3 regions of the Klebsiella sp. GFKo11 genome follow, and region 2 is predicted to be linked to each of the others. Evidence: predicted binding sites of a transcription regulator. Region 2 holds the regulator's gene; each other region holds the start of a gene.
What was found. The regulator LexA, encoded in region 2, represses DNA repair genes until DNA is damaged. The targets are predictions, from matches to a motif close to TNCTGTATGTACATACAGNA.

Region 1: dinB (DNA polymerase IV) is a predicted target of LexA. The motif match lies at 4,669-4,688, and genes of this name have one in related genera.
Region 3: rmuC (DNA recombination protein RmuC) is a predicted target of LexA. The motif match lies at 3,591-3,610, and genes of this name have one in related genera.

Annotation. Positions count from the first base shown of each region.
Region 1 is NZ_CM151369.1:5,056,256-5,063,221, reverse strand. Features, by position in the region: gene AC07P6_RS24415 (NADH:ubiquinone reductase (Na(+)-transporting) subunit B) at 1-1,092, shown strand, start outside; gene AC07P6_RS24410 (Na(+)-translocating NADH-quinone reductase subunit C) at 1,085-1,879, shown strand; gene AC07P6_RS24405 (NADH:ubiquinone reductase (Na(+)-transporting) subunit D) at 1,872-2,510, shown strand; gene nqrE (NADH:ubiquinone reductase (Na(+)-transporting) subunit E) at 2,517-3,113, shown strand; gene nqrF (NADH:ubiquinone reductase (Na(+)-transporting) subunit F) at 3,125-4,348, shown strand; gene nqrM ((Na+)-NQR maturation NqrM) at 4,351-4,566, shown strand; gene dinB (DNA polymerase IV) at 4,706-5,761, shown strand; gene AC07P6_RS24380 (GNAT family N-acetyltransferase) at 5,767-6,219, shown strand; gene AC07P6_RS24375 (RNA ligase RtcB family protein) at 6,457-6,966, shown strand, end outside.
Region 2 is NZ_CM151369.1:5,921,303-5,928,268, reverse strand. Features, by position in the region: gene ubiC (chorismate lyase) at 1-31, shown strand, start outside; gene ubiA (4-hydroxybenzoate octaprenyltransferase) at 44-913, shown strand; gene plsB (glycerol-3-phosphate 1-O-acyltransferase PlsB) at 1,023-3,446, opposite strand; gene AC07P6_RS28425 (diacylglycerol kinase) at 3,576-3,944, shown strand; gene lexA (transcriptional repressor LexA) at 4,067-4,675, shown strand; gene dinF (MATE family efflux transporter DinF) at 4,747-6,063, shown strand; gene AC07P6_RS28410 (CsbD family protein) at 6,200-6,409, shown strand; gene zur (zinc uptake transcriptional repressor Zur) at 6,502-6,966, opposite strand, start outside.
Region 3 is NZ_CM151369.1:6,042,786-6,049,751, forward strand. Features, by position in the region: gene ubiB (ubiquinone biosynthesis regulatory protein kinase UbiB) at 1-658, opposite strand, end outside; gene ubiJ (ubiquinone biosynthesis protein UbiJ) at 655-1,260, opposite strand; gene ubiE (bifunctional demethylmenaquinone methyltransferase/2-methoxy-6-polyprenyl-1,4-benzoquinol methylase UbiE) at 1,274-2,029, opposite strand; gene rmuC (DNA recombination protein RmuC) at 2,100-3,548, opposite strand; gene udp (uridine phosphorylase) at 3,687-4,448, opposite strand; gene AC07P6_RS28990 (dienelactone hydrolase family protein) at 4,719-5,531, shown strand; gene AC07P6_RS28995 (transporter substrate-binding domain-containing protein) at 5,619-6,290, opposite strand; gene AC07P6_RS29000 (GntR family transcriptional regulator) at 6,432-6,966, opposite strand, start outside.

The DNA.
Region 1 (6,966 bases), 870 kb from region 2:
GCCATCGACCTCAAGCGGATGATGATTCTGGTGTGGTTTGCGGTTTTCCCGGCGATGTTCTGGGGAATGTATAACGTTGGTCAGGAAACCATCCCGGCACTGCATAAATTATACGGTGTTGAACAACTGCAGCAGGTTATCGCCGGGAACTGGCACTACAGCATTGCACAATGGCTGGGGGTGAACTTCACTGCTGATGCCGGTTGGCTCAGCATGATGACGCTGGGGGCGATATTCTTCCTGCCCATCTACATCACGGTGTTTCTTGTCGGCGGATTCTGGGAGGTTCTGTTTGCTATCGTGCGTAAGCACGAAATAAACGAAGGCTTCTTCGTTACCTCAATCCTGTTCGCATTGATAGTGCCGCCTACTCTGCCGCTGTGGCAGGCCGCATTGGGGATCTCATTTGGCGTTGTTATCGCCAAGGAGATTTTTGGCGGCACCGGGCGCAACTTTCTTAACCCGGCGCTGGCTGGGCGTGCGTTTTTATTCTTTGCCTATCCGGCGCAAATTTCTGGCGATCTGGTGTGGACCGCGGCGGATGGTTTCTCCGGCGCAACACCGCTATCCCAGTGGACGAGCGGTGGTGGTGAATCACTGGTTAACGTTATTACCGGCCAGCCGATCGGTTGGATGGACGCCTTCCTGGGCAATATTCCTGGCTCGATTGGCGAAGTCTCGACGCTGATGATTCTCATCGGCGGTGCAATTATCATCTTCGGTCGCGTGGCCTCCTGGCGCATTGTCGCTGGGGTGCTGATCGGTATGGTTGCCACCGCGACCCTGTTTAATTTCATTGGCTCTGATACCAACCCGATGTTTGCCATGCCGTGGTACTGGCATCTGGTGCTTGGCGGTTTCGCCTTCGGCATGATGTTTATGGCCACGGACCCGGTATCCGCGTCCTTTACGGATAAAGGAAAATGGAGTTATGGCCTGCTTATCGGCGTGATGTGCGTGCTGATTCGCGTGGTCAACCCGGCCTATCCGGAAGGGATGATGCTGGCGATCCTCTTCGCCAACCTCTTCGCTCCGCTGTTTGATTACCTGGTGGTGCGAGCCAATATTAAGCGGAGGAAGTCGCGTGGCTGAGAATAAAAGTAACGATAGCATCGGCAAAACGCTGCTGGTGGTGCTGGTGCTTTGTCTGGTCTGTTCCATCGTGGTCGCCGGTTCTGCCGTGGGGCTGAAGTCGCGCCAGCAGGAGCAGCGCGCGCTGGACAAACAGCGCAATATCCTGGCGGTTGCAGGGCTGATGAAGCAGGGGATGAATGCAGATGAAGTGGCTGGCATTTTTAATGCCCGGATCTCTCCACGATTAGTCGATTTAGCCACTGGTGAACTGCTGGATAAAGATCCGAGCAAGTTTAATCACTCCCATGCGCTGAAGGATCCGCAGCAGAGCATACAGTTGGAAGCCAGTCAGGACCCGGCCGGAATCAAACGCCGCAGCAATATTGCCGAAATTTATCTGGTGCGCGATGAGAAGCAGCAGGTTCAGGAAGTCGTATTGCCAATTTACGGTAACGGCCTGTGGTCGGTGATGTATGCCTTTGTTGCGCTGGAAACCGATGGCCGTACGGTTAAAGGGATTACTTATTACGATCACGGTGAAACGCCAGGATTGGGCGGGGAAATAGAAAACCCGAACTGGCGTCAGCAGTTTGTTGGTAAACAGGTACTTGACGACAAAGGCATGCCAGCGCTGAAAATAGTAAAAGGCGGTGCGCGTCCGGGTGACGTTCATGCTGTTGATGGCCTGTCAGGCGCAACGCTGACCGCGAACGGTGTCCAGCATAGCTTTGATTTCTGGATGGGCAAACTGGGCTTTGGTCCATTCCTGAATAAGGTGCGCGAAGGGGAGCTGAATAATGGCTGATTTGGGCGACATGAAAGAAATGAAGCGTGTGCTGGTGGGGCCGCTTATCGCGAATAACCCCATTACTCTGCAGGTTTTGGGCGTATGTTCTGCACTGGCTGTAACCACCAAGCTGGAAACCGCTTTTGTTATGACCATCGCAGTAACGCTGGTTACGGCATTCTCCAGCATGTTTATCTCTATGATTCGTCACCATATTCCTAACAGCGTGCGCATCATTGTACAGATGGCGATTATCGCCTCACTGGTTATTGTGGTTGACCAGCTGCTACGTGCCTTTGCCTATGAGACCTCGAAACAGCTATCAGTGTTTGTCGGGCTTATCATCACTAACTGTATTGTAATGGGGCGGGCGGAAGCCTATGCCATGAAGTCGCCGCCGCTGGCGAGTTTTATGGACGGTATCGGCAACGGTCTGGGATATGGTGCGATTCTGTTGATTGTCGGCTTCCTGCGCGAACTTATTGGCAGCGGCAAACTGTTTGGCATCACTGTGCTGGAAACGGTGCAGAACGGCGGCTGGTATCAGCCAAATGGTATGTTCCTTTTGGCACCGAGCGCATTCTTCATTATCGGTTTGTTGATTTGGGCCGTGCGCAGCTGGAAGCCTGAACAGCAGGAAAAGGAGTAACCGATTATGGCTCATTACATTAGCCTGTTTGTCCGCGCTGTGTTTGTTGAAAACATGGCGCTGGCCTTCTTTCTGGGGATGTGTACCTTCCTCGCGGTATCGAAAAAAGTCTCGACCTCCTTTGGGCTTGGCGTTGCAGTAACGGTCGTGCTTGGGCTGGCCGTGCCTATCAATAACCTGGTGTATAACCTGGTGCTACGCGACAGCGCATTGGTGGAGGGTGTTGACTTAAGTTTCCTCAACTTCATCACCTTTATCGGGGTTATCGCAGCGCTGGTGCAGATTCTGGAAATGATCCTCGATAAGTACTTTCCGGCGCTCTACAACGCGCTGGGGATATTCTTACCGCTGATCGCCGTTAACTGCGCGATTTTTGGCGGTGTCTCATTCATGGTGCAGCGTGACTATAACTTCACCGAATCCATCGTGTACGGTTTTGGCTCTGGTATTGGCTGGCTGTTGGCGATTGTGGCGATGGCTGGCATCCGTGAAAAAATGAAATACGCAAACGTGCCCGCAGGCCTGCGCGGGTTAGGGATCACCTTTATTACCACGGGACTGATGGCGCTGGGCTTTATGTCATTCTCCGGTGTGCAGCTATAAGGGCGGAAAGTATGGAAATTATTCTTGGCGTTGTGATGTTCACGCTGATCGTCCTGGTGCTATCAGGGTTGATACTGGCCGCGCGTTCAAAACTGGTGAATGCTGGTGATGTGGTCATCGAAATTAATAACGAGGCGGACAAACAGATCCGTACTCCGGCGGGTGATAAATTACTCAACACACTCTCCAACAACGGTATTTTCGTTTCATCCGCCTGCGGTGGCGGTGGTTCCTGCGGTCAATGCCGGGTGACGGTGAAAGAGGGCGGCGGAGATATTCTGCCAACCGAACTTTCTCATATCACCAAACGTGAGGCGAAAGAAGGCTGCCGCCTGGCCTGTCAGGTCGCGGTGAAGCAGAACATGAAAATTGAGCTGCCGGAAGAAATCTTCGGAGTTAAGAAGTGGGAATGCGAGGTTATCTCTAATGATAATAAAGCTACTTTTATCAAAGAGCTGAAGCTGCGCGTGCCGGATGGCGACGAGGTTCCATTCCGCGCGGGTGGTTATATTCAGATTGAATGTCCTTCGCACAAGGTCGCTTATGCCGACTTTGATGTACCGGACGAGTATCGCGGCGATTGGGATAAATTTAACCTCTTCCGCTACGTTTCTGACGTAAAAGAGCCGACTTTGCGCGCTTATTCAATGGCTAACTATCCGGAAGAGAAAGGCATTATCATGCTTAACGTGCGTATCGCGACGCCGCCGCCGAAAGTACCTGACGCGCCACCGGGTATCATGTCCTCGTATATCTGGTCGCTGAAAGCGGGCGATAAGGTGACGATTTCCGGGCCTTTTGGTGAATTCTTTGCCAAAGAGACGGACGCGGAAATGGTCTTCATCGGCGGCGGTGCTGGAATGGCGCCGATGCGTTCGCATATTTTCGATCAGCTTAAGCGTCTGCACAGCACGCGTAAAATTAGCTTCTGGTACGGTGCGCGTTCTCTGCGTGAAATGTTCTATGACGATGAATTCGAACAGTTGGCGCGTGAAAATCCGAATTTCACCTTCCATGTAGCGCTGTCCGATCCGTTGCCGGAAGATAACTGGACCGGCCATACTGGCTTTATTCACAACGTCCTGTATGAAAACTATCTGCGCGATCATCCGGCACCGGAAGACTGTGAATTTTATATGTGTGGCCCGCCGGTCATGAACGCTGCGGTGATTAAAATGCTCAAAGATCTCGGCGTTGAAGATGAAAACATCATGCTGGATGACTTTGGAGGCTGATGATGTTGACGGTATTTGTGGCGACCTTTGTTATTTTCGCGCTGGTTATTCTGGGGATGTCGCTGGGATACCTGATCAAGCGTAAAAGTATTCAGGGCAGCTGTGGCGGGATCTCCTCGCTGGGGATAGAGAAAGTCTGTGACTGCCCTGAGCCTTGCGATGCGCGTAAACGGCGAATAGCGCGTGAAGAACAACGCCAGCAGAACCGAATTCTGTAATTTCTTCAGTTTCCACCCGGCCGAGCGTAGCGACGCCGGGTTATTCCTCATCACGATGTTCATCGCCGCTTACAACACATCTCTTCTCAATATCTCGATTTTTGCTGTATACTTGTCCAGTGGTCAGTGAGGGCTAACTATGCGCAAAATCATCCATGTTGATATGGACTGTTTCTTCGCGGCAGTGGAGATGCGTGACAATCCGGCGCTGCGCGATATTCCTATCGCCATTGGCGGTAGTCGGGTACAGCGTGGCGTTATCAGTACCGCCAACTATCCGGCGCGTAAATTCGGCGTGCGCAGCGCCATGCCGACGGCCACTGCTCTCAAACTTTGCCCGCATCTGACCCTGCTACCCGGTCGTTTCGATGCTTACAAAGAAGCCTCAAATCATATCCGGGAGATTTTTTCCCGCTACACTTCGTTAATCGAACCGTTATCTCTGGATGAGGCCTATCTTGACGTCAGCGACAGCGTACTTTGCCTGGGCTCAGCGACGCTGATGGCGCAGGAGATCCGTGAAACCATTCATCGTGAACTAAATCTGACCGCCTCCGCCGGAATTGCGCCGGTAAAGTTCCTCGCAAAAATTGCCTCGGATCTTAACAAACCCAACGGCCAGTTTGTCATTGCACCGCATCAGGTGGCGGAGTTTGTCAAAACGTTGCCGCTGTCGAAAATCCCTGGCGTCGGCAAAGTTTCTGCCGCGAAGCTGGAAAGCATGGGGCTGCGAACTTGTGAAGATGTGCAAAACAGCGATCTGGCGATGTTGCTTAAGCGCTTTGGTAAATTTGGCCGGATATTATGGGAGCGCAGTCAGGGCATCGATGAGCGAGAGATCAACAATGAGCGGCAGCGTAAATCAGTTGGCGTCGAGCGCACTCTGGTGGAGGATATCCACGAGTGGGCGGAGTGTGAGTCGATTATTGAAAATCTCTACCCTGAGCTGGAACGACGTCTGGCTAAGGTAAAGCCAGATTTGCTGATTGCCCGCCAGGGCGTCAAACTGAAGTTTAATGATTTCCAGCTCACCACGCAGGAACATGTCTGGCCCCGGTTGAATAAAGATGACTTGATCAGCACTGCTCACAAAGCCTGGCAAGAGCGACGAGGTGGCCGGGGAGTGAGGCTGGTGGGGCTGCATGTGACGCTTCTTGACCCACAGCTTGAGAGACAATTAGTTCTGGGATTATAACGATGCTGAAAATAAGACCTTACGAGGCGCATGATTTTTCCGCGCTATGCGCCATCTTTTTACGGGCCGTTAAAGAGACCGCCAGTGCTGATTATTCCTCACAGCAAATTGCCGCCTGGGGGCAGGTTGATGAAGTTCGCTGGCGACAGAAAATAGCTACCTCTCAGGTGCTGGTGGCGGTAAAAAATGAATCGCCCGTCGGGTTTATTACTGCCGTTGATGACTATATCGATTTACTGTTTGTCTCGCCTGACTATAGCCGCCAGGGAATTGCCAGCACGCTGCTCAATGCATTGTTTATACAGTTTCCTGAACGCATTTGGACGGTGGAAGCCAGTATTACAGCAAAACCCTGCTTTGAACGTCATGGTTTCAGCGTTGTAGAGAAACAAGTGATAGAAGCACGCGGTGAATGTTTTCTTAATTATCTGATGCGGCGACAAATCGTCTTGCAATAAAAATTGCGCCTGATTACTATACGTGCGCTTTCACCTAATTTATTAACTGCAAAGGAGGTTCACCATGAAAATACATTCTCAGAACGCACTTTGCAGACCTTCCCAGGAATAACTCTCTTTTTTTGCCCTGGTAACGTCTGCCACATCCTTTATTTATTTTTATACCCAAATAATTCGAGTTACACGTAACTAACGCGCATGTAGCCTGGAGTATGACGGTTATATATGGATTGGTATATGGGCAATAATGTTCATTATACGTCTGATAATATTTCTTATATTACGTCAGACGATCTGTGGATCGAAGGTTTAGCGATCCAACAATTACACACGACGGCAAATTTACCCCACATGCATCGCGTGGTGGGAATGCCTGACTTACATCCTGGTCGCGGTTATCCGATTGGCGCGGCCTTTTTCTCTCTCGGTCATTTCTACCCGGCTCTGGTGGGGAACGATATCGGCTGCGGTATGGCGCTGTGGCAAACCGATATTCTTGGGCGGAAATATAACGCGGATAAGTTTGAGAAAAAACTGGCCGCTATGGATGACGTTGCTGAAGAGCTCTGGCTGGATGAACACCTGCCGGAAAATCTTATCGCGCACCCCTGGCGCAGCGCGCTGGGCTCCATTGGCGGCGGCAACCACTTCGCCGAACTGCAACAGGTGGATCAGGTCGTCGATAGCGAGCGCTTCCAGCGGGTCGGTCTTGATGCTCAGCATCTGCTGCTGTTGGCGCATAGCGGC
Region 2 (6,966 bases):
ATTGTTTCTGCCTGCATCGCCGTTGTATTAAGAGGAAGAGAAAATGGAGTGGAGTCTGACGCAGAATAAGCTGTTGGCGTTTCACCGCCTGATGCGGACTGACAAACCGATCGGCGCGCTGCTGCTGCTGTGGCCGACGCTGTGGGCGCTGTGGGTAGCAACGCCGGGGATACCCCCGCTGTGGATCCTCGCCGTTTTTGTCGCGGGCGTCTGGCTGATGCGCGCTGCCGGCTGCGTAGTGAATGACTATGCAGATCGTAAGTTTGACGGCCACGTTAAGCGCACCGCCCGCCGCCCGCTGCCAAGCGGCGACGTCACCGAAAAAGAGGCGCGAACGCTGTTTGTTGTGCTGGTGCTGTTCTCATTTCTACTGGTGTTGACCTTAAACACCATGACCATTTTGCTGTCGGTTGCCGCGCTGGCGCTGGCCTGGGTCTATCCGTTTATGAAACGCTACACCCACCTGCCACAAGTGGTGCTGGGCGCGGCGTTCGGCTGGTCGATTCCGATGGCTTTTTCTGCGGTCAGCGAATCTCTGCCGCTGAGCTGCTGGCTGATGTTTCTCGCCAATATTCTGTGGGCGGTGGCCTACGATACCCAGTATGCAATGGTCGACCGCGATGATGACGTGAAGATTGGCATTAAGTCGACGGCGATTCTGTTTGGCGACAACGACCGTTTAATTATTGGGATTTTACAGGTGGCGGTACTGGCGCTGATGGCGGCAGTGGGCTGGCTGAGCGGTCTGGGCTGGGAGTATTACTGGTCATTGTTTATCGCCGCAGCGCTGTTTGTCTGGCAGCAGAAGCTGATATTTAAACGTGAACGCGATGACTGCTTTAAGGCGTTTTTAAACAATAACTACGTGGGGCTGGTGCTGTTTCTTGGCCTGGCGATGGGGTATATGCAGTAGTTTTGTGGTTTACCCGTCTTGCGGCGTAAGCGCCTTAGCCGGGCTACAAAACCGCATTATTCTGCGATCCCGGCTAAGCGTAGCGCAAGCCGGGATCGCTCTTCAAACGTTACGCTTCATCCTGAGTAACGCTTTCAATCGTTAGACGCACATCAGAAGTAATCAGGTCTGCCAGCATGCGGTAGATCTTCAACGTCTCTTCCGGCTCGGCATCCCCGGTATCGCTGATATAGCCTCTATCACGCAGAGTCAGCACCAAAGTACTAAACACCGCCTTATCGAAGAACTCCGGCGCGTTGATACCGTGCAGCACGGACAGACGCTGAGCCACGGTGCGGCTCTCTTTCTCCAGCGAACTGCGGTTCATGGACGGGTTGGCACTCAGCAGCCAGAAGGTGATGGCATAACGCTGCAGCGTTTCACGCGCGCCTGCGGCCAGCAGTTGCAGAGAGCGGGCGTGAGACGGATTGACGCTCACTTCGTCTTCGTTCAGGGCGATCAGCCCCTGACGCTGCATCTCAGCAATCAGCGCATCGACGACGCCCCCCAGCTCGGCTTTCTCCCAACGCAGGAACAGCTCAGCCTTCAGGAATGGATAGAACATCTCGACATGACGCAATATTTCGGCGCGGGTAATGCGACGATGCTGGGTCACAATGGCGGCTAACAGCGACGGCATCACCAGCATGTGTGCGATGTTGTTGCGGTAATAGGTCATCAACACTGCCTGCTCGCGCGGCAGAATGATGATATCGCCAATGGTGTCTTTCTCGACTTCGAACTTGTTCATCTGTAGCGCGTGGTCGATAAGCTCGCTGGCGGAGGCCTCAGGTGTTGTGGCATCCGGCGAATAAGGCACGTTGCGCAGCAGAGCGAGATAGCACTCCAGCTGTTCGGTGAGCTGTTCGCGGGTCAGAGAACGCTGACGTGAGGCCAGCAGCGCGGTACAGCACAGGTTCATGGCGTTTGCCGCGCCGGCGTTATTGATACGAACCATCAGATCGGAGGCGATATTGTTCACCGTTGGCGTCAACCATGACGGACGGACCGCTTCGATAGGATCGATAGCCTCGCGCCAGTCAGGGACATGCTGATTGAGATAGGTCATCAACGGCAGCGGTTCGCCGAAGTTGACGTAGCCCTGGCCGAGGTTGCGCAGCTTGCTGAGGCCTTTCAACATCTGCGGCAGGCTCTCTTTCTCTTTCGTCGCCCCGCGTAGCTCTTTGGCGTAGGTACCGACTTCCATCACGTGTTCGTAGCCAATATAAATCGGCACCAGGGTGATAGGGCGGGTACCGCCGCGCAGCATCGCCTGGATCGTCATCGACAGGGTGCCGGTTTTCGGGTCCAGCAGGCGTCCGGTACGTGAACGACCGCCCTCAACGAAGTACTCCACGGAGTAACCGCGGCTGAACAGCTCGCCCAGATATTCGCGGAACACCGTCGAATAGAGCTTATTCCCTTTGAAGGTGCGGCGAATAAAGAACGCGCCGCCACGACGGAAAATCGGCCCGGCAGGCCAGAAGTTCAGGTTGATACCGGCGGCGATATGCGGCGGCACCAAACCTTGGTGATAGATGACGTAAGAGAGCAGCAGATAGTCCATATGGCTGCGGTGGCATGGAACATAGACTATCTCGTGGCCTTCATGCGCCAGCTGGCGTACGCGCTCGGCGTTATGGACGTTAATGCCCTGATACAGCCGGTTCCAGGTGAAACCCAGTACGCGGTCGGTCAGACGAATCATTTCATAAGAGAAGTTTGCGGCGATCTCTTCCATCAAGGCGATGGCGTTTTGCTGGGCCTTCTCGTGGGAGATTTTCTTGCTACGCGCTTCGTCTTCTACCGCGCGAGCAATGGCTTTTGACGCCAGCAGCTTGTTGAACAGATCCTGGCGCGCAGGTAGGCGCGGGCCGACCGCCGCCAGACGCTGACGGGCGAAGTGCATACGCGCCACGCGGGCCAGCTTTTGGGCGATAATTTTATCGGTACCGTGCTCGTCTGCCATTTTGCGCAGAGAGACCGAAGGCGAGAAACGCACAAAGCTGTCGCGACCCAACCACAGAACGGCGAAGAATTTTTGAATGCCGTTTAGCATACGCAGCGGCGGGTTTACTTCGCCTTTTTCACGCCCTGGAGCACGACCAAACATCACCGAAACCGGCACCATCTGCACGTCAAGATCGGGATGGTTACGGTGCAGATCCAGGTAATCATGGAACAGCTTGATGGATTCTTCTTTTGGCGTGTAGTAGGTGAAAACACGCGGGCCGCCGTGAATAAACACGTAGCGGGGAAGCAGGGTACCATCGATCTCCAGCGGCTCAAGCGGGTCCGGTAACTCATGTTCCAGACATTGAGCGCGAAGCGTCAGCAGGTCCGCCTTCGAATTGTAGGGCAGGACGTACATGATGGGACGTGAGGTATCCAGGCCCAATTCCTGAGCAGGTTGTGCCGGAATTGACTTGCTTTTTACCAGTGCCCTTAATGGTAAATTCAGTAATTTATAGTAAATTCGTTGCCAGCCAGACATAGACGATGTGAAGCCTCTGGTTAATCATGCAAATGCGCCGCAAGAATAACAGAAAGTGCGCAAAATTTCCGTTGTAACGCGGCAAACGCGTACACTCATTGACGTCATTTACATAAAAAGGTTTGTTTGATGGCCAATAATACCACTGGGTTAACTCGAATCGTTAAAGCAGCGGGGTATTCCTGGAAAGGATTCCGTGCGGCGTGGATCAATGAGGCCGCATTTCGTCAGGAAGGCATCGCTGCCATTATTGCCGTGGCGATAGCCTGCTGGCTGGATGTCGATGCCATCACGCGCGTTTTGCTGATTGGCTCGGTCCTGATAGTGATGATAGTTGAAATTATCAACAGCGCGATCGAAGCGGTTGTTGACCGTATTGGCCCTGAACATCATGAGTTGTCTGGCCGCGCGAAAGATATGGGTTCTGCGGCGGTCCTGTTGGCGATTATTATCGCGTTGATCACATGGGGAACGCTGTTGTGGGCAAACTACCGCTAAGTCTTGCCATAGCGGCTCGCAAAACGGAAAGAAACTCCTGATTTTTGTGTGAAATATGGTTCCAAAATCACCGTTAGCTGTATATACTCACAGCATAACTGTATATACACCCAGGGGGCGGAATGAAAGCGTTAACGACCAGGCAGCGAGAGGTGTTTGATCTCATTCGGGATCATATCAGCCAGACGGGCATGCCGCCGACGCGTGCGGAGATTGCTCAGCGCTTGGGGTTTCGTTCCCCAAACGCGGCGGAAGAACACCTGAAAGCGCTGGCGCGTAAAGGCGCAATCGAGATCGTTTCCGGTGCCTCCCGCGGTATCCGTCTGCTGACGGAAGAAGAAAACGGCCTGCCGCTTGTCGGCCGCGTCGCAGCAGGTGAACCACTGCTCGCACAGCAGCACATCGAAGGCCACTACCAGGTCGATCCGGCAATGTTTAAGCCGAATGCCGATTTTCTGCTGCGCGTAAGCGGAATGTCGATGAAAGATATCGGTATCCTGGATGGCGACCTGCTCGCGGTACATAAAACTCAGGATGTGCGCAATGGCCAGGTTGTTGTGGCCCGCATTGACGATGAAGTCACCGTGAAGCGTCTGAAAAAACAGGGTAACGTCGTCGAACTGCTGCCTGAAAACAGCGAATTTTCCCCGATCGTGGTGGATTTACGCCAGCAAAGTTTCACTATTGAAGGTCTGGCTGTCGGCGTTATCCGCAACGGCAACTGGCAGTAACCTCTTCATCTCGCAGCATCATCTGATGCATGGTGCTGCGCTGTTTTCCTTCTTCATTTGGGCTCTTCCCCATGCTTTTTAACGCCGCCGATAAAGCCCTGTGGCGCTTAGCGCCGCCCATGATTTTCTCCAATATCACCGTTCCTTTGCTGGGGCTGGTGGATACCGCCGTTATTGGTCATCTTGATAGTCCGGTTTATCTGGGCGGCGTTGCGGTTGGCGCGATGGCGACCAGCTTTCTCTTCATGCTGCTCCTGTTTTTGCGCATGAGCACCACCGGCCTGACGGCTCAGGCATTCGGCGCGAAAGATCCGCAACGGCTGGCGCGTGCGCTGGTGCAGCCGCTAGGGCTGGCACTGGCTGCCGGGATAGCCATCGTCCTATTCAGAATGCCGTTAATTAATCTGGCGCTGCATATCGTCGGCGGCAGTGATGCGGTGCTTGAACAGGCCCGCCGTTTCCTTGAGATTCGTTGGCTGAGCGCTCCGGCATCTCTGGCGAATCTAGTGCTGCTGGGCTGGCTGTTGGGCGTGCAGTATGCCCGTGCACCGGTGATCCTGCTGGTTGTCGGCAATGTACTCAACATCGTGCTTGATTTATGGCTGGTGATGGGCCTGCATTTGAACGTGCAGGGCGCAGCTCTGGCGACCGTAACAGCTGAATACGCCACCTTTTTCATCGGACTCGTTATGGCGAAGCGCGTGCTGGTACTACGGGGCGTTTCGCTATCGATGCTGAAAAACGCCTGGCGCGGCGATGTGCGTCGTCTCCTTGCGCTGAACCGCGACATTATGCTGCGCTCGCTGCTGCTACAGCTATGCTTTGGGGCGATGACGGTATACGGTGCCCGGCTCGGCGCTGATGTTGTAGCGGTCAATGCGGTGTTGATGACGATGCTGACCTTTACCGCCTACGCGCTGGATGGTTTCGCCTACGCCGTGGAGGCGCACTCCGGGCAGGCTTACGGTGCCCGCGACGGCAGCCAATTGCTTGAGGTCTGGCGTGCGGCCTGCCGTCAGTCAGGCATGGTAGCGCTGGCGTTTGCGCTGATTTACAGCCTTGCTGGCGAGCAGATTATCGCCTTGTTAACGTCGCTCCCTTCTCTGCAGCAGCTTGCCGACCGCTATCTCATCTGGCAGACAATACTGCCGGTCATTGGCGTCTGGTGCTACTTGTTGGATGGTATGTTTATCGGCGCAACGCGCGGTGCCGAGATGCGTAACAGCATGGCGGTAGCGGCGGCGGGATTCGCCCTGACGCTGCTGACGGTGCCGGTTCTTGGTAATCATGGTCTATGGTTGGCGCTGGCGGTGTTTCTTGCCCTGCGCGGGGCTTCACTGGCGATTGTCTGGCGGCGTCACTGGCAGCGCGGCACCTGGTTTTCATAGCGTGCATTGTTCAGATGGTGGTTAAAGATTCCGAATAATAAATCTTACTCAGAATACTCATCTATAGTTAAGTCATGTCCGGCACACAGCGGGCTGTTCATTCACCGAACGATCACCGAACGATGAGGATGACATGATGAATAAAGATGAAATCGGCGGTAACTGGAAACAGTTGAAAGGTAAAGCGAAAGAACAATGGGGCAAACTTACCGACGATGATATGACCGTCATCGAGGGTAAGCGCGACCAGCTGGTTGGCAGAATTCAGGAACGCTATGGATACGCCAAAGACCAGGCCGAGAAAGAAGTGAAGGATTGGGAAACTAAAAACGATTATCGCTGGTAGCGACTAACGTTCGTGTTTTAACCCGTGGTTATTGCCTGCCCGAATGGTACATGGAGGTACCTATACCCTTGATTCCCGCTGCGGCTAACGCCTCAGCGGGCTTTCTTTTTGATCTGGATGGTGTGGTCATGATGGCAGTGCCCTGGCGTACTGCACGCTTCCACCTCCACACAGGCGGCGCACAGGCCGTGAGCTTCAATCACATTGTGACGCAGGGCAAAACCCATTCTTGCCGCCAGCGTATGCATAATATCTTCTACACCTTCCGCGCACTCTTCTTTGACGCTGCCGCAGCGGTCGCAGATAAACATCGCCGAGCTGTGGGTTGGCTGATCGAAAAGGTGGCACAGTACGTAGCTATTGGTGGACTCCACCTTATGCACGAACCCTTGCTCCAGCAGAAACTCCAGCGCCCGATAAACCGTCGGCGGTTTAGCCTGAGGTTCTTTTTCGCGCAGCAGATCGAGCAGGTCATAGGCGCTAATAGCCCCTTTTTGCAGGCTCATTAGACGCAACACTTCAAGGCGCTGCGGGGTCAGGCGCACGCCACGCTGCGC
Region 3 (6,966 bases), 120 kb from region 2:
AGTTGCGGCGCAATTGAATGGCGTTGGCCGATTCACGCAGCAGGTTGAGTTCATCCAGCAGCGTTTTCTCGTATTCGCGAACCACTTCCTGTGGGCGCAGACGACGACCGTCCGGCAGCAGACGCGGTACCCAGCGCGCGAGGCGATAGATGAGTTTCATATCCGCTTTGATAACCGGCACAATATCCGGGCGGATCACCTTGATGACCACCTCTTTGCCATTCTCTTTCAGGCGCGCAGTGTGTACCTGGGCGATAGAGGCAGAAGCCAGCGGCTCGATGGAGAAATCGTCAAACCAGGCCTCCACCGGCAGGCCGCCCATCGCTTGCTCAATTTGCTTTTTGGCCTGCAGGCCGTCAAACGGCGCGACGCGATCCTGCAACATAGCAAGCTGATCGGCGATTTGCGGCGGAAACAGGTCACGACGAGTTGAGAGCATCTGACCAAACTTAATCCACACCGGTCCCAGCTCCTGCAACGCCAGACGCAAGCGCTCGCCGAGAGGTTTTTCTTTGTGGCGGTTTGGCATCCAGAACAGCATACGTCGCCAGATTCGCAGTGGCAGCGTGATGCGCATTTTGGGAATGAGCTCATCAAGCCCGTAGCTCAAAAAGGTGCGGATGATGAAATACAGGCGCCGTAGTTCTCCTGGCGTCATTTGCCCTCCAGCGTTTCCAGCCGTTTTTCCAGCGCGGCCAGGGCTCGTTCCACAGCAGCGGTTTCCTCAACAAACCAGGCCAGCTCCAGCGGTCCCGGTGCCAGACGCCACTCTTCGGTGATCGCCTCCGCGACATAACGCTGCTGGCGCTGAGTGCCCTGTAAAAGAAAGCGAGTGCCGCCGCGTAATACTTTACTGAAGCCTTCCGCAACGATATCGCCAGTATACGGGGCCAATAGTTCAGCCGGGTCGAATTCAGCCAGATCGCACAGGGTGACGGTATTTTGCACCACCTGCAAATCCCCCTGCACTTCGAGATCGCCGCTGCGAATCAGCGCCGTCAGCTGCTGGCGGTTACGTAATTGCGGGAGCACGCTTAGACGAGTAATCACGGTACAATCGGCTTCACCTTCCCATGCGCCCAGCACGTCTACCTGACGCTCGCTAAAAACCAGCACCACGGGTGCGGAAAGTTCTTGCAACTCGACGCGCAGCACTTTCCCCAGCAGCCGCTGCCGGGCGGGTTTAAGCGCCTGGTCGCGCCAGAGGAAAGTATTCAGGACCGTCTCAATACCGGCGGAAACCAGTGATTTGAAAGGCATAGCGTCCCTCCTGTCAGAACTTATAACCACGGTGCAGCGCAACGATACCGGCCGTCAGGTTGTAGTAATCGACGCTTTCGAAACCTGCGTCCTGCATCATGCCTTTCAGAGTGTCCTGATCGGGGTGCATTCGAATAGATTCAGCAAGATATCGATAGCTTTCGGCATCTTTCGCAACCAGCTCGCCCACGCGCGGCAGGATATGGAAGGAATAGGCATCGTAGGCTTTGCTCAGCGGCTCCATTATTGGCTTCGAGAACTCCAGTACCAGCAGGCGACCGCCCGGTTTGAGCACGCGATACATAGAGCGCAGCGCTTTTTCTTTATCGGTGACATTACGCAGGCCGAAAGAGATGGTGATGCAGTCAAAGGTGTTATCTGCAAAAGGTAGCGCTTCGGCGTTAGCCTGGACATATTCCACGTTACCGATAATGCCGATATTACGCAGCTTTTCGCGGCCCATCTTCAGCATAGAATCATTAATATCCGCCAGCATCACGCGGCCGGTTTCGCCCACCAGACGGGAGAATTTCGCCGTCAGGTCGCCGGTACCGCCGGCCAGATCCAACACGGTCTGCCCACGACGGACGCCGCTGCAATCGATGGTGAAACGCTTCCACAAACGATGAATACCGAACGACATCAAATCGTTCATCACATCATATTTTGCAGCTACAGAATGAAATACATGCGCCACCATGTCAGCTTTCTGTTCTTTGGCGACAGTCTGAAAGCCAAAATGCGTCGTTTCTTGTGAATCCTCAACCATCTCAATGCCTGCTTGCTTATCAAGAAAATGTTCGTCGAGTGTAACAGGTTTAGCGCGCTTCCCATACGCTTCAACGCGGCTGAGAGCGACCATCGTACACTGCAGCAGCTGCGGAATCTGATGAAAAATCGTTATCTTCCCGTGGGTTGTCTTCGTCCTCAAGACGGTATTCATCATCCTGCGCGGTTGCTTGTTCGACTAAGTCAGGGTTAATCCCACGTTTGACTTCCACGCCCAGGCCACGGAACGATTCTGCCTGAACGAGCAAATTGCCACGCCCGGAAGCGAGCTTTTTCATCGCCTGACGATAGTTATCCTGTGCTTTATCCAGGCTCTGGCCGATAGCGGACATGTCGTCGACAAACAGGCGCATTTTGTCATACAGGCGCCCCGCTCTTTCGGCAATTTTCTGCGCGTTACGGCTCTGATGCTCATAGCGCCACAGGTTGGCGATGGTACGCAGTGCGACCAGCAGCGTAGTCGGGCTAACCAACATAATGTTGTTCTTCAGCGCTTCGCTAATCAGCTCCGGCTGACGGTCAATCGCCAGCAGGAAGGCGGGTTCAACGGGGATAAACATCAGGACGTAGTCAAGTGAACGTAGCCCCGGCAGCTGTTGATAGTCCTTACGCCCCAGCAGACGCATATGATTGCGTACGGAAGCAATATGCTCCTGTAACGCCGTTTCGCGGGTGTAATCATCATCGGCATTAAAGTAGCGTTCATAGGCGACCAGAGTCATCTTGGCATCAATAACCACGTCTTTGCCCTGCGGAAGACGCACGATCACATCCGGCTGCATCCGTGAACGGTTGTCGGTTTCGATACTCACCTGCGTTTGATATTCGTGACCCTCCCGCAGCCCGGAAGCCTCCAGCACGCGGGTCAATACCACTTCCCCCCAGTTGCCCTGAGTTTTGTTATCACCCTTCAGCGCGCGCGTCAGGTTTAGCGCTTCCTGCGCCATTTGCGCATTAAGCTGCTGAAGGTTGCGGATTTCATGAGCCAAGGTATGACGCTCCCGCGCCTCCTGACCGAAGCTATCCTGAACCTGGCGGCGGAAACCATCCAGTTGCTCACGTAACGGGGTCAGCAGCCCGTGCAGACTCTGGCGATTCTGCTCATCCACCCGTCGGTTGCTGTGTTCGAATATTCGGTTTGCCAGATTCTCGAACTGCTCGCTAAGGCGCTGCTCGCTGTTGACCATCTGGCGAATTTTATCTTCCGCATGCATTTGCGTGGATTCAAGGCGGGTGGTCACTTCACGGAGATCGGCCTCCAGCGACGTATTGATATCGCGCAGGCTGCGCAATTCGTTATTGAGCAGCTCGCACTCTTTGCGCCAGTGGGACTCCTGCACCAGTTGTTGGCGGGCGGCGCTCAGCTCAATATCCAGCTCGCGACGCTCTTCGATGAGGTCGGCTCGGATTTGGTCGGCGCGCGCTTTGGTCGCCAGCCAGCCCACAATCAGCCCAGCGGCCAGCGCCACAACGGCACTAATAATAATCGAGATATCCACAACGCCCCCTGCGGCAACCACTTACGGCACAAAATAGAATTGTGCTGTACAAACGTCCAGTTGGAAAGGTTTTTCCTGCGAGGAGCAACGCAAAAAAGAAAGGCCGGAGAGCCCGGCCTTTTACAGAAAGGATAAGAACTACAGCAGGCGGCGCGCTGCTTCCACGACGATTTTCACCGCATGGCTTTCGGTTTGCTTCATGGTTTCCGCGTTTGGAATTTCCTGCTGGGTACGGTTGACGATAACCCCGGCAACCATCCCGGCACGCAGACCCTGGCTGGCGCACATGGTCAGCAGAGTGGCGGATTCCATTTCATAGTTCATCACGCCCATCGACTGCCACTCTTCCATCGAACCTTTAAAGCGGCTCACCACGCGGCCAGAGAAGGTGTCGTAACGCTCCTGGCCCGGATAGAAGGTGTCGGAAGAGGCAGTGACGCCGACATGCGTGGTCGCACCAATGGATTTCGCCGCTTCAACCAGCGCGGTAGTACATTCGAAATCGGCTACCGCCGGGAATTCCATTGGCGCGAAGTGCAGGCTTGCACCGTCGAGACGAACGGAAGCGGTGGTCACCAGAACGTCGCCCACATTAATGTGCGGCTGAATAGCGCCGGTGGTGCCAATGCGCAGGAAGGTACGGATACCCAATTGGGCCAGTTCTTCCACGGCAATAGAGGTAGATGGGCCGCCGATACCGGTAGAGCAGACAATCACTGCTTTACCATCCAGTTCAGCACGCCAGGTAGTGAATTCGCGATGAGATGCCAGTTTGACCGGCTTATCCATCAGCGCGGCGATCTTTTCCACACGCTCCGGATCGCCAGGGACGATAGCCAGCGTAGCCCCTTGTAAATCGTTCTTGGTGAGGCCGAGATGAAAAACATCAGACTTAGACATAAAAAACTCCTCTGTGGGTCGAATTATCAGCAGAAGCAAAACGGTACTTTACAGAAGCTGCTGAGACTATTTTGTGACACCAATCACTATGAATGAAGTTCATTGCAATAGATTGCCATTGAATGGTGATACAAATCACATTAATAAGTTAATCTGGAGAGTACTGAACAAAAGATAGCCTGTTTCGGGCACTGTGGTTTGTTAACGTCCGGTCTAAAACGTCTATAGTTATCGATGCGCTAATACATTAATAAGGGTACGGAGAATACCATGACCACAACTAAGCAACCCGGCTTTGCACCTGCAGCCACGCCGCATGCCTCAACTGCTGTTCACACGTCAGATGAAAATATCATCTCCGGGGAGACATCAATCCCTTCTCAGGGGGATAACATGCCAGCCTTCCATGCCCGTCCGAGCAACGTCGACGGTCCGCTACCGGTCGTCATCGTTGTACAGGAAATTTTCGGCGTGCATGAACATATCCGCGATATTTGTCGTCGTCTGGCGCAGGAAGGGTATCTGGCTATCGCACCAGAGCTGTACTTCCGCCAGGGCGATCCCAATGATTACAACGATATTCCTTCTTTATTTCAGGGGTTGGTCAAAAAGGTGCCGGATTCTCAGGTACTGGCTGACCTCGATCACGTCGCCAGCTGGGCTTCCCGCCACGGTGGCGATGCCCATCGTCTGCTTATTACCGGTTTCTGCTGGGGCGGTCGCATCACCTGGCTGTACGCCGCACATAACCCGCAGCTAAAAGCCGCCGTTGCCTGGTACGGCAAGCTGGTCGGTGAGAAAACATTAAACTCACCGAAACATCCGGTGGACATTGCCGTTGATCTGAACGCCCCGGTTTTAGGGCTTTACGGCGCGAAAGATGACAGCATCCCGCAGGATACGATTGAAACCATGCGTCAGGCGCTGCGGGCCGCCAACGCTACGGCAGAAATCGTGGTTTATCCGCAGGCCGACCACGCCTTTAACGCCGACTATCGCGCCAGCTATCATGAAGAGTCGGCGAAGGACGGCTGGCAGCGAATGCTGGCATGGTTTGCGCAATATGGCGGGAAGCGAGGTTAACCACCGTCTGCGGACTGGTAGCCCGGACAGGCGCGTCAAGCGCCGCCTCCGGGAAAATATACCGGGCCTGATACATCAATGAAGGGATTAAGCATAAATATGGCGGACGATCAGCGCCGCCAGCGTCCCATCCTGCTGCCACCGTCTCACCAAGGTTTCCATTTTTTCATAATAGTGCGGGGCCGCGCGCGGCACGCAGATTGCCTGCTGAATCTGGCTATAGCTATCAGGTAGCACACGAACGCTATCTTGCCCCAGGGCAGCGGCTTCCAGCAGCTGACGAATATTCGCCACCATATCCCCCTCACCGGCAAGGAAAGCGCTGAGCGCCTGCTGAGTGGTGGGATATTCGCAAAGTCGGGCATGTTTTAAGGTGCGGATCAATGGCAATGAATAGGCAGAACCCCTTCCGACGTTAATCGTCACACCTTCACGGTCCATCTCATGAACCGAATGGACCTCGCTATCGCGACGCACCAGAACGGTACAGTCGATAGTGAGATAGGGTGAGGTAAAACTCAGCTCATTTTCACGTGCCGGATCCACCGCCAGAAAAGCAATATCCCATTGATTATTTGAAGCATCGTCAACGATGTGTTTTGCTGCGGGGTAAGGTTTCAGCAGCTCCGGCTGCTGGCAAGAGTGCGCAATTTTTCGCGCCAGATCGACCGTCAACCCACTCAGCTCACCGTCGGCTGACTGCTCTGCCAGCAAAGCATTGCCTAAATTAATTGCAAAACGTAAAGCTGATGATGGCATGGCTCGTTCCTTATCGGCAATTCGATCGTCTTGATAGCTATGCGCAGAAAGCCGCTGAAGTGATTTTTCAAATCCACTTTTAATAACTTAATTATGGCACCCTGCCCTACATGTCAGATAACAGAGGTGGTTGTTTAATCTCTATTTATCCCGATAGGTGCTGTACTGGAATTCATATTCTTCACGATACCAGGTTTCGCCCCACAGGATCAGTTTGTCATCGCCTGCCAGGCAAGTATGTTGACGCACCATCACCGGTCGGCTGCGTTTAATATCCAGAAATTTTGCCACTTCTTGCCCCGGCAGCGCGACGCGAACCTGGTTATGAATGGTATGAATAATAATGCCCAGCTGTTGCTCAAATAGCGTCTGTAACGCCAGCGTTTCCAGCGAGGCGACGGCAATATTGGCCGCTATTTCGGCATCAAGATAGCGAATTTCGACCGCCAGCGGCTTCCCGTCGATAAGGCGTAAACGAACCAGACGGTATATTTTCGCACCGGCATTAAGCCGTAAATTTGCCAGTAAAGCAGGTGTTGACGGGACTTCGCCAAAGAAGAAAACCTGGTACTGAATAGAAAGATTACTTTCCTGCAAATCTTTCTCGAAAAAGCCAAGTTCTTGCTTTCTGACGCGCGTCACAATCGGCGCAGTCTTGACGAACGTTCCCTTGCCG